3 regions of the Paenibacillus sp. FSL H7-0940 genome follow, and region 3 is predicted to be linked to each of the others. Evidence: riboswitches for the same ligand, from Rfam matches in the RefSeq annotation. Region 3 holds a riboswitch; each other region holds the start of a gene.
What was found. Region 3 has a riboswitch for cyclic di-AMP ahead of MHB71_RS25035 (3D domain-containing protein). Riboswitches for the same ligand answer to the same signal wherever they lie in the genome.
Positions count from the first base shown of each region.

Region 1: another riboswitch for cyclic di-AMP. It lies ahead of MHB71_RS18105 (hypothetical protein); the one in region 3 lies ahead of MHB71_RS25035 (3D domain-containing protein).
Region 2: another riboswitch for cyclic di-AMP. It lies ahead of MHB71_RS14600 (C40 family peptidase); the one in region 3 lies ahead of MHB71_RS25035 (3D domain-containing protein).

Region 1 is NZ_CP150280.1:4,066,178-4,069,403, forward strand. Features, by position in the region: gene MHB71_RS18095 (Nramp family divalent metal transporter) at 1-588, shown strand, start outside; gene MHB71_RS18100 (HAD family hydrolase) at 694-1,377, opposite strand; gene MHB71_RS18105 (hypothetical protein) at 1,505-1,903, opposite strand; cyclic di-AMP (ydaO/yuaA leader) riboswitch at 2,019-2,194, opposite strand; gene MHB71_RS18110 (glutathione peroxidase) at 2,566-3,045, shown strand; tRNA gene MHB71_RS18115 (tRNA-Leu) at 3,193-3,226, opposite strand, start outside.
Region 2 is NZ_CP150280.1:3,353,907-3,357,132, reverse strand. Features, by position in the region: gene MHB71_RS14620 (xanthine phosphoribosyltransferase) at 1-57, shown strand, start outside; gene MHB71_RS14615 (hypothetical protein) at 155-484, shown strand; gene MHB71_RS14610 (hypothetical protein) at 604-822, shown strand; gene MHB71_RS14605 (carboxymuconolactone decarboxylase family protein) at 964-1,293, shown strand; gene MHB71_RS14600 (C40 family peptidase) at 1,367-1,831, opposite strand; cyclic di-AMP (ydaO/yuaA leader) riboswitch at 1,837-1,968, opposite strand; gene pelA (pectate lyase) at 2,387-3,226, shown strand, end outside.
Region 3 is NZ_CP150280.1:5,653,450-5,656,675, forward strand. Features, by position in the region: gene rsmA (16S rRNA (adenine(1518)-N(6)/adenine(1519)-N(6))-dimethyltransferase RsmA) at 1-106, opposite strand, end outside; gene rnmV (ribonuclease M5) at 111-656, opposite strand; gene MHB71_RS25035 (3D domain-containing protein) at 812-1,996, opposite strand; cyclic di-AMP (ydaO/yuaA leader) riboswitch at 2,270-2,523, opposite strand; gene MHB71_RS25040 (TatD family hydrolase) at 2,765-3,226, opposite strand, start outside.

The DNA.
Region 1 (3,226 bases), 1.6 Mb from region 3:
CCACAGGGCAAAAAAGAAGCCATTCGGTACTCGACCATGGATTCTACGATTGCGCTGACACTGGCCCTGTTCATCAATGCAGCCATCCTGATTGTATCTGCTGCTGTATTCCACAGTGCTGGTATGACGCAGGTTGCTGAGATCGCTGATGCCTATCATCTGCTGACACCTCTATTAGGTACTACGGTTGCAAGTATTCTGTTCGGTGTGGCGCTGTTAGCATCAGGTCAGAACTCTACCCTTACAGGTACACTCGCTGGACAGATCGTTATGGAAGGTTTCCTGAACATTCGAATTCCGGCTTGGCTGCGCAGACTGGTCACACGTCTGATCGCCATCATCCCGGCGGTAATTGTGACAGCCATTGCAGGAGAACATGGCACAGAAGAACTGCTCATTTTGAGCCAGGTCGTGCTGTCGCTTCAATTGCCCTTTGCTGTAATTCCCCTGGTGATGTTCACAAGTGATAAAAAAAGCATGGGTGCATTCGCCAACAAATTGTGGCTCAAAATCATCTCATGGGTCATTGCCGCGATTATCGTTGTGCTGAATGTATATCTGATCATTCAGACGATCCGGTTGTTCTAATCTCATTTTAATTGGCTAAATACTAAAAAGGCTGATCAACTCCGGTATGCTATACCCAAGTTGATCAGCCTTTATTGTTGCAATCCAATAAACAACCATCTGAATCTAATCCTGATTTGGCATCAGTAACGGCAGGAGTTGATCCAATGAATCAACAGTCCAATCCGCACGTTTGTCATCCGATAGCTCTGGCTGGAATCTTCCGTAACCCTGCATAATCCGAATCGTACGCATGCCCAGCTTCCGAGCAGGTATAATGTCGTTATCGATCCGATCGCCGATCATGACGGCTTCCTCCGGTTCACAACCGGCCTGCTTCAAGGCCACAGCGTATAACTCAGGGTCTGGCTTGGACACTCCTTCTTCAGCCGAACATGCCAGAACATCAACATACTTCCGCAAGCCATAGCTTTCCAGTCTCTCTTCCGTTCCAGGACTCTGATTGGCAATAATGCCAATGCGATAATGCCGTGACAACTGCTGAAGAACGGAATCCGCTGAAGGAAAAGGACGTTCAAGATCTTTTTGAAACTTCAGCTTGTCCTGAATCTGTTTCTGATGCCCCTCGTCTTCAACGAATGTGCGAATCGCCACTCTCATAGGCCATTGCTCATATTTTCGGTAACAACTCGCGAACAGTTCGCGTACCGCCTCAATTGTCACCGGATACCCCAAAGCACAAGCTTCACGGACAAACTGTCCGATAATATCATCAACCGGCTCCCATTCATCCACCAGCGTATCTCCAACATCAAAAAACAACCATTTCAATCCACCTACATCCGGCACGCCAATTCCTCCTTGTAAGCATAAAAAAGAAGACTCACCATCCTGCATGAGTCTCCTCAAACTTCCGTTTATCGATACATTCAATTATAACAGGCACCTTACACCTGAGCAATCACAAGCTATGGCATTAACCATTGAGGAGAAAGCCAACTTCCCCATTGAGCGAATATACAATCCGGTCTGCGCCCATGCCCCGATAGATGCCCTTAGGATGACTCTGCTCCGTAATGACGCACAGGGATTTCGATGTCCATGAACGGCAGATCTGTAAATAACGACAGGTCAGATTCAGGCTGTTCTCGAAAATAAACACGTTGCCTACGCTGCCCTGCGGCAAAAACCATTTTTGAGCTGCAGCCGTATTCATGCGAATGACATGTTCTACTCCGATTCTACGGAGTCTTCGCTCTTCCCCTGCACTGTTGGTTAGAACGGCAAACGGCATTTTTTTGTACATCAGCAATTTGATAAATTTACGTCCTGCTTCATTTGGAGCAGTCACTAAGATCATCTCAGTATCCATCATTCGTTCCTCCCTTGGCGTGAAAAGACAACAAAAAAGAAGCGTGGGGGACCAAGGCCTCCCGAACGCTTCTTAAATAACCCATGGCGAAAACACCATGAACCAGCGTACGGCTTGTTGCCTCTCCCTTTAACGCTTACGAGGTTAGCTGACGGATTCGGGCGCGAGAGTCGCCCTATTTCCGGCTGTCACCGGAAAATTCACCCCATGAATGCCCACTGTCCTGGACAGCGCATTCCGTTGGTTCCCCCGTTTCCCATTCATTAATGAATGGAAACTCAGCGATTAAAACATCGTTCGTATATCTTAAGGTAAGATCGAGCGATATTATCGTTTGTTTCGTTTTTCAAGTACAATTTAGTTTAAATTGAAATTACGTTATGAATCATACACCCGTGCCATGTCGGTGTAAAGTCCGCCCAGATCACCAAATCGGCAGATTTTTGCCAATTCCTATCCATAATAACGCTTACAACAAAGTTATACTCTATCTATCTCTTCAAGGCTATCTAATTCTCACTCTGGCGTAAATCACTTCGCAATTCATTCACGTATTCTGCACAACTTGCCTGTTTTGATTCTTTTAACACCATATTAGTTTTGCAATATTTAATTGCAACCAATATAATAGAAGATATAAGAGTAAATAAATGGAGGCGATTTAGATGACAGTCTACGATTACAAAGTGAATACCCTTCGCGGTCAAGAAGTTGAAATGTCCGACTACCGTGACAAAGTGCTCCTGATTGTGAATACGGCAAGCTCATGCGGCCTTACCCCTCAATTCAAAGGTCTGCAAGAATTGCAAGACAAGTTTCAAGATGCTCCATTTGAAGTGCTTGGTTTCCCAAGCAACCAGTTTGCACAGGAAAAAGGATCTTCCGACGATATTGCCGAGTTCTGTCAGATGAATTATGGCGTGAGCTTCCCCATGTTTGAGAAAATTGATGTGAACGGTTCAAGCGCTCACCCTCTTTTCCAACACCTTAGCACAGAAGCTCCTGGCCTGCTCGGCTCCAAAGCAATCAAATGGAATTTCACCAAATTCCTCGTGGATCAGAACGGACAGGTCATTAAACGTTATGCTCCCAAAACAACACCGGACAAGATTGAAGAAGATATCAAGAATTTGCTGCAAAAATAATACACAGGCCACCCGTAGCCGGAAGGTAGAGCAACATTCCTCCGGTAATGGATGGCCTTTTTTCAACCCAGATGTCATACTGTTCGAAAAAGACAAAAAAAAGAAGCTTCCCATTAATGGAAAGCTTCTTTTTAATCGTTCATATGATGCGGTCGAGAGGACTCGAACCTCCACGGGCATA
Region 2 (3,226 bases), 2.3 Mb from region 3:
GTACGCATTCGTTCCCTGAACGATGGTACGGTACAATTTGACGATAACGAAATGTGACATTTTAAAGGAATAGGGCCTATTTTTTGAACTATGCCTTTGCATGACCGCCGATTTCATTTATAATGGGGTTATGTTAGGGAGAGGAGGCAACACCATGGGGAACCAACCGGCAACAGAACAATTTTTTAATGATAAGCTGGCGGAATCGAAAGTTCATTTTGAACGTGCCCTGGATTGTAAACATACGGAATTCGATGACCTTTATCCCTATATGATTGAACATCCTCAATTTTTCTGGTACAAACGCTATGTTGCCTGGTCAGAATTACTGACGATTGTAGGCTTGTGCGAAGAGTTGTCCTTCTCTTGGAAAGAACAATTTACACCGCATCAAGTGGAGTACCTTGAAGAACGTGTGATGTCCGCCAAAGTGCTTGATTTTTGGTTCGAGAAGAACGACAGCAAAGAGCACGCGCAGCGGTAACTTTCAGTCGGGACATAATTTCGAATGACATGACAGTCCAATACAGTCACGTGAGACCTAAATGACTTTTCATTTAGGTCTCTTTTTGTAAATAAATTTGAAATATAGGAGCCATGAAGATGATTAGTGATACAGAATTGGACGCCCTGCGTCTGTCAGGTGAGAAAGTTAGAGTCGTACGGGACGAGCTGGAATCGAACGACGTGAAGGGGATTGTGGTTGCCTGGGATGGCGAGCAAGTACTTATCCGTCGTCAGAATCGACGTGTCGTTAAGCTGGACCGAGGTTACAGCTATCAGCTGTTCAGCGAGCCTCGCCAGAGTCCACTTAGTGAGTAACAGCTTGTAATTATGGCAGGGCCATGAGCGTTAAATGTTTGGAATTACCATGATTTCTTGGCATAATTGGCTCACTCGGGAGAGAAGATAGGTACAGTGAGGAAGATCTGTAACTATAGCCGAGAGGGTGTGCTACAAGCCATGACATTGATGAATGATAAAGTTCATGCCTACAAGGATCAGATTGGAGCATTAAGCGATGTGCTGCCAGGTGTGGTGAAGTCGTATCATGAGTTTACCGGAGAATGTTTCCAACCTGGTGTGATTGATGCGAAGACAAAACAGCTAATTGCGCTTGGCATTGGATTATTCGCCAACAATGAGGTATGTACCTTCTACCATGTAGAAGAAGCCCGTGCTAAGGGCGCAACAGATCAGGAGATTATGGAGACCGTAGCCGTGGCTGGAGCTGTTGGTGGAGGACATGCCCTGTCTCAGGGTGCGATGCGAGTGCAGAAGGCGCTGCATTAGTAAGCAATGCAACATACATTTTTAAGTGCAAAAAAGGCATCCGGTTAATAACCGATGCCTTTTTGTATGTGAATCACATTTTACCTAACATTTTATCATACATAAACTGTCCAGTTACCCGACGTGCTGTTACATAACGATCATTGAAGTATGGATTCGATAACTTCGTGATGCTTACACCTTTACTGCTGGAGGCATGAGCGAATTGTCCGCCGCCGATATATACACCTGTATGTGAAATGCCTTTGCCTGTTGTATTAAAGAACACCAGATCACCTGTCCGAACATTGCTCTTGGATACGGGAGTACCTGCTTTGGCTTGCTGCTGCGAAGTACGTGGTAATTCAATGCTGTATTTGTTGAAAAGATATCTCATAAAACCAGAACAGTCGAAGCCGGCTACAGTTGTGCCACCCCATTTGTAAGGAATACCTGTCATGTTGTTCACTACGGAGTTGATACTGCTTGCCTCTGTGCTTGTTGCCCCGGATGTAAATAATACAGCTGCTCCAAAAATGGAGATAATCAGTTTTTTCAAAATCAATGTTCTCCCTTCGATGCCTACGGAGTTAGCTAAGGGTTCGGTAGAAGGTTCCCTATATTTCCTATGTATAAGAATAATTCACCCAAATTGGTTCCCCCGTTTTCAAACATGAAACTCGGCAATGAATAATTAAGTTTTTGTAACTATTTGAAACTATATTGCATAAATGCGTAATTGTCAAACCCATTTAAAACCCTTCGTAATACCTCAATGTTAGCGGAATTAAGGTTTTTATATGAAAGAAGGGATCGAGTTTGGGTATCATTCATGACAAAAACGTCATTATTGATTCGTGTAAGACGAATTTGGATAAATAGATAGGTTTGTCATGAGTTAAAAGAACTATTCCGTTATGTAGAATTAGAGAGATTATATTCATTAAGTTGCATATATTGACAAAAATCGATTTTTTGCATATTATCTGATTATCCAATCCACATATTGGATGAAAATTGATTTTATTATGCAATAAATACAAATAAAGGAGGTTCGGGGCGTATATCATACGTAAAGTAGAAGTGGAAGATTTATAAAAACGAACATAGGAGAGTGTTACATTTGAAAGCGAAGAAAATAATTACTTTTGTCCTGGCATGTACGATGGTGTTCTCAGTAGTTGGAATGGCAGTTCTCCCTGTAGGGACGGTATCTGCTGCAGATGCGTCGGGTACTACAGCGAGTATTTCTGATATTTTGAAGAACCAGCTGCCGGATGGAGGTTGGAGAAAAGATTATAAACAGACAAGTGGAGAGTGGGCAAAGTCCACGATAGACAACAAGGCTACATACTCAGAAATTAGAAGATTGGCGAAGGAATTTAAAAAGACGAATGATCCGCGTTACTCCACAGCTGCAATCAAAGGAATTAACTTTTTGATCAACATGCAGTATTCAAACGGCGGGTGGCCACAAGTTTACCAAAGCTCCGGATACCACAAGCACATCACTTACAATGATGATGCCATGATTAATGTAATGATTATGCTGGATGAAGTAGCAGCACGCAAAGGTGATTTCTCATTTATCGACAGCACACTTGCTAACCGCAGTAAAAATTCAGTTGCCAAAGGTGTGGAGGCGATTCTGAATACACAGGTCGTTTCAGGTGGTAAGCTGACAGCATGGGGACAACAACATGATTCCAACTCTCTTAAACCAGCGAGCGCAAGAATCTACGAAGTGCCATCTCTGACAGCTGGAGAGAGTGTAACGATTGTTAAATTTCTAAAAACCAGACCTGCTAACGCTAAAATTACCGCATCCATTAAAGGAGCGGAGGCTTGGTTTAACAAAGTGAAAATTACGGGTTACAAGTATGAAAGAGCTAATGGAGATAGTAAAATTATCGCTGATTCCAAAGCTGCACCAATTTGGGCACGCTTCTATGAG
Region 3 (3,226 bases):
GAAAGTTCTGACCCAGACTTTTCTTAAATGAGAATCCGTGTCTTTGAATAATCTCTTTCGTACGCTTGGGCGTTGCAATTTCAATCGTCTCTTCCATGTTCTTCATATGCTCACAATCCTTCACGTTCAATTTGCGCTAATGCTGTAGAGAACTCTTCCCGTGTAATCTGAAATACACTGAGGCGTTTGTGGAACTGCTTACCGTTACAATAACCGATGCCCAGCAGATTGCCCATCTCCATGCGACGTGCAGCAGCCTGCGGATGCACAATAAGTCCTGCCGCGATCAGGTCCTCCCAATCGATCAGGCTCGGAGCACCTTCGTATGAAGTATGTACGCGCGCCAGAGCATGACGGATCGCCTCTGGTGAGGCATTCTCCACCCCAATGTCCCCTTTGCGCGTTGCATCGGCTTCCGGAATGAAGGCATGTTTGCAGCCTGGCACCTTGTTCGCAATAATTTTTCGAATGCGTTCGCCAGCATGATCCGGATCTGTCAGTACAATGACTCCCCGTCTCTCCTGAGCAAGCGCAATCCGCTTCAGAATGCGTTGGTTGATTGCTGATCCACCTGTTTCTATGGTATCGGCTTCCACGGCCCGACGGATAGCTACCGTATCGTCACGGCCTTCCACCACAATGATTTCTTTTATCATGTTCCATTTCTTCCTTTCTAACGCAAAAAGAAGAGGAATATCCTCTTCTCTGCCAAACGGCGGGGGAGACTGAATTCAGACTCCTCCGCCGCATATTCCGCATGAATCATTCATGCAACTATTTTATAGCATTCCCATTTCAAAGTAAAACGATTTTAGTTCGCTTCCGGCTTCACCGGACCGATCACGTAGACCGTCTTGCCTTTCTTACGTCCAAAATTCAGGGCATGCTTCACACTGTCATAATACACATCAATTTTGTTGCCTTTAATGGCACCGCCTGTATCTTCCGCACGACGGAATCCCAGACCTTCGATATATACCCACCAGCCAATTGGAATGACTTTGGGATCAACCGCAATGGTGCGTCCTTCCGTTACACGAGTACCGGAAGCTGTTTTAGTTCCAATGCCAGGCTCTTCGGAAGAGTAGGCAGTCATGGATACATTTTTAAGTACTTTGGAGTATTTAAAAGAAGTCCCGGATACGGTAATCACTTTGCTGCCCGAGGCAGATGTTTTCTTCGAGTTCGTTGTTGTAGCCTTTTTGGTTGTTGACGTTTGAGCCGATACGGTCTGAATCTCAGGTTCTTTCACGACCGGTTTTGCTTTGGTGCCGACAGCGATCACTTTATCTACACGATTATTCGCGACAGATTTGCCGACCATTTTTTTGGAGACCAATTCTCCATCCTGAAATACCTTTTCGATATGCTGCACAATTGTGCCTTCTTTGCCGTTCACAACGACACGGTTATCCCCTTTGTATAAGCTAGGGTCAGCCGTTTTAATGACTTTGTAAGCGATCGGTTGCTCTACTTCCACTGTACGCTTTGTTACGCGCACTACACGGATCTTCATCTCCGCTTTGATCGCAGTTCCAAGCGCCGGATACACTTTATCATTACTTTCAACTTGAATACCTGATTTTTGAATTGCATCTTCTACCGATGAATCGGTTGTATACAGAGTCTTGGTGTCTCCGTCTGCCGTAATGTTAACTGGAACGGCCCGCTCAATAACGATTCGGTCTCCATCTGTAATCGCCCCATTCATGGACATGGATACCTTATCGTGAGGGCTGACTGTGATCGACTGCTCCTCCAGCATTTCCTGAAGCATTCCTGTACGAGTCTCTACCACCTGAGCTTTGCCATCAATAACCAGCGAAATTTGTTTCCCGGCCTGACCGTAAACGACTAACAAGATCATGATTGTAAGCGCAATTGAGAAAATCGCGATCAATGCCATTTGACGCATGTTCTCATGCTTCCACCGCAACGCGAAAGACTTACTGGATGATCGTGACTCATGGGTCTCTTCTGGTTGGAATGTGCCCACTTCTCCGTCCTCCTTCATAGCCTCGCCGTCTAAAGTAATGCATGATGTCTTTGACGTGACTATACCAAATTTTCTACAGAACACAGATTGGACCAACATAATCCGATTCTGCACCATGAATCAATCTTCGCAACATGATGTCATCCTCCTGAATACCTACCGTATGATGACAATATTTCTTTTATTCAAAAACAAAAAAGCCAAAGAAAGAGTGTAAGAGGAACTCTTCCGTGGCTTCCGAATGATTCTGAATATCGGAAATTCATGCACGAGGTTGCCTCTCTTTTTCCGCTTGCGAGGTTAGCTGTCGGGTTCGGGCGAAAGAGAGCCGCCCTATCTTGGGTCACCCGCTCATGGCGGACGCCCTTGAATTCACCCCGAGACCCAAAGAAGAAATCAAATACGGCTTCGCAGTTCCCTTCGCTGCTTTTGGGTCAGCGAACGTTGCGCATCGGCCAAATACACCGATGTTTAAGCCCTATTGGTTCCCCCGCTCTCCGATAACGGAGACTCAGCGAGACTGATTCATGAAAGTAATGTTGTTTCATCGGAAAGTGTCCCTTTGTTCATCCCCCGAACATCTGTCCAATTTTCCGCACAACAATTCACTGAAAAGATGATATCCTGTTTTGATGCATGTTGTAAAGCGTTGATCAAGTACGTTTTTCTGAATATTTGGTTAAAATATTGTAATATTCTTGATTTATTTGGATCAAAGGGCAAATTACCTCCGCTTACCTGCCTTTTTCACCTCATTTGCTCGTTTTTTTAACGAATCCCAAATCGTTCCATGGCATTTTTGGTTGTTATTGCAGCAATTTCCTCCACCGAAATGCCTTTAATTTCCGCAGCTGCCTCTGCAACCAGACGTACATGCGCTGTCTCATTTCGCTTCCCACGATAAGGGTGAGGTGTCAAATATGGAGCATCTGTTTCAATGAAAAAACGGTCCATAGGAACCTTCTCCAGCACCTCTTTGGGCTGCTTTGCATTTTTGAATGTGATCGGTCCTCCGAAGGAGAGATGGAAGCCCATATCGAGACAACTTTTTGCTGTTTCCCAGCTGCCTGAGAACGAGTGCATCACACCACCAACTTCACCCGCTTTCTCTTCACGCAAAATTCTTATGATATCCTCATGTGCATCCCGATTATGGATGACAATTGGCATGTTCACTTCACGCGCCAAAGCAATTTGTTGTCGTAATACGCGATGCTGTATTTCTTTTGG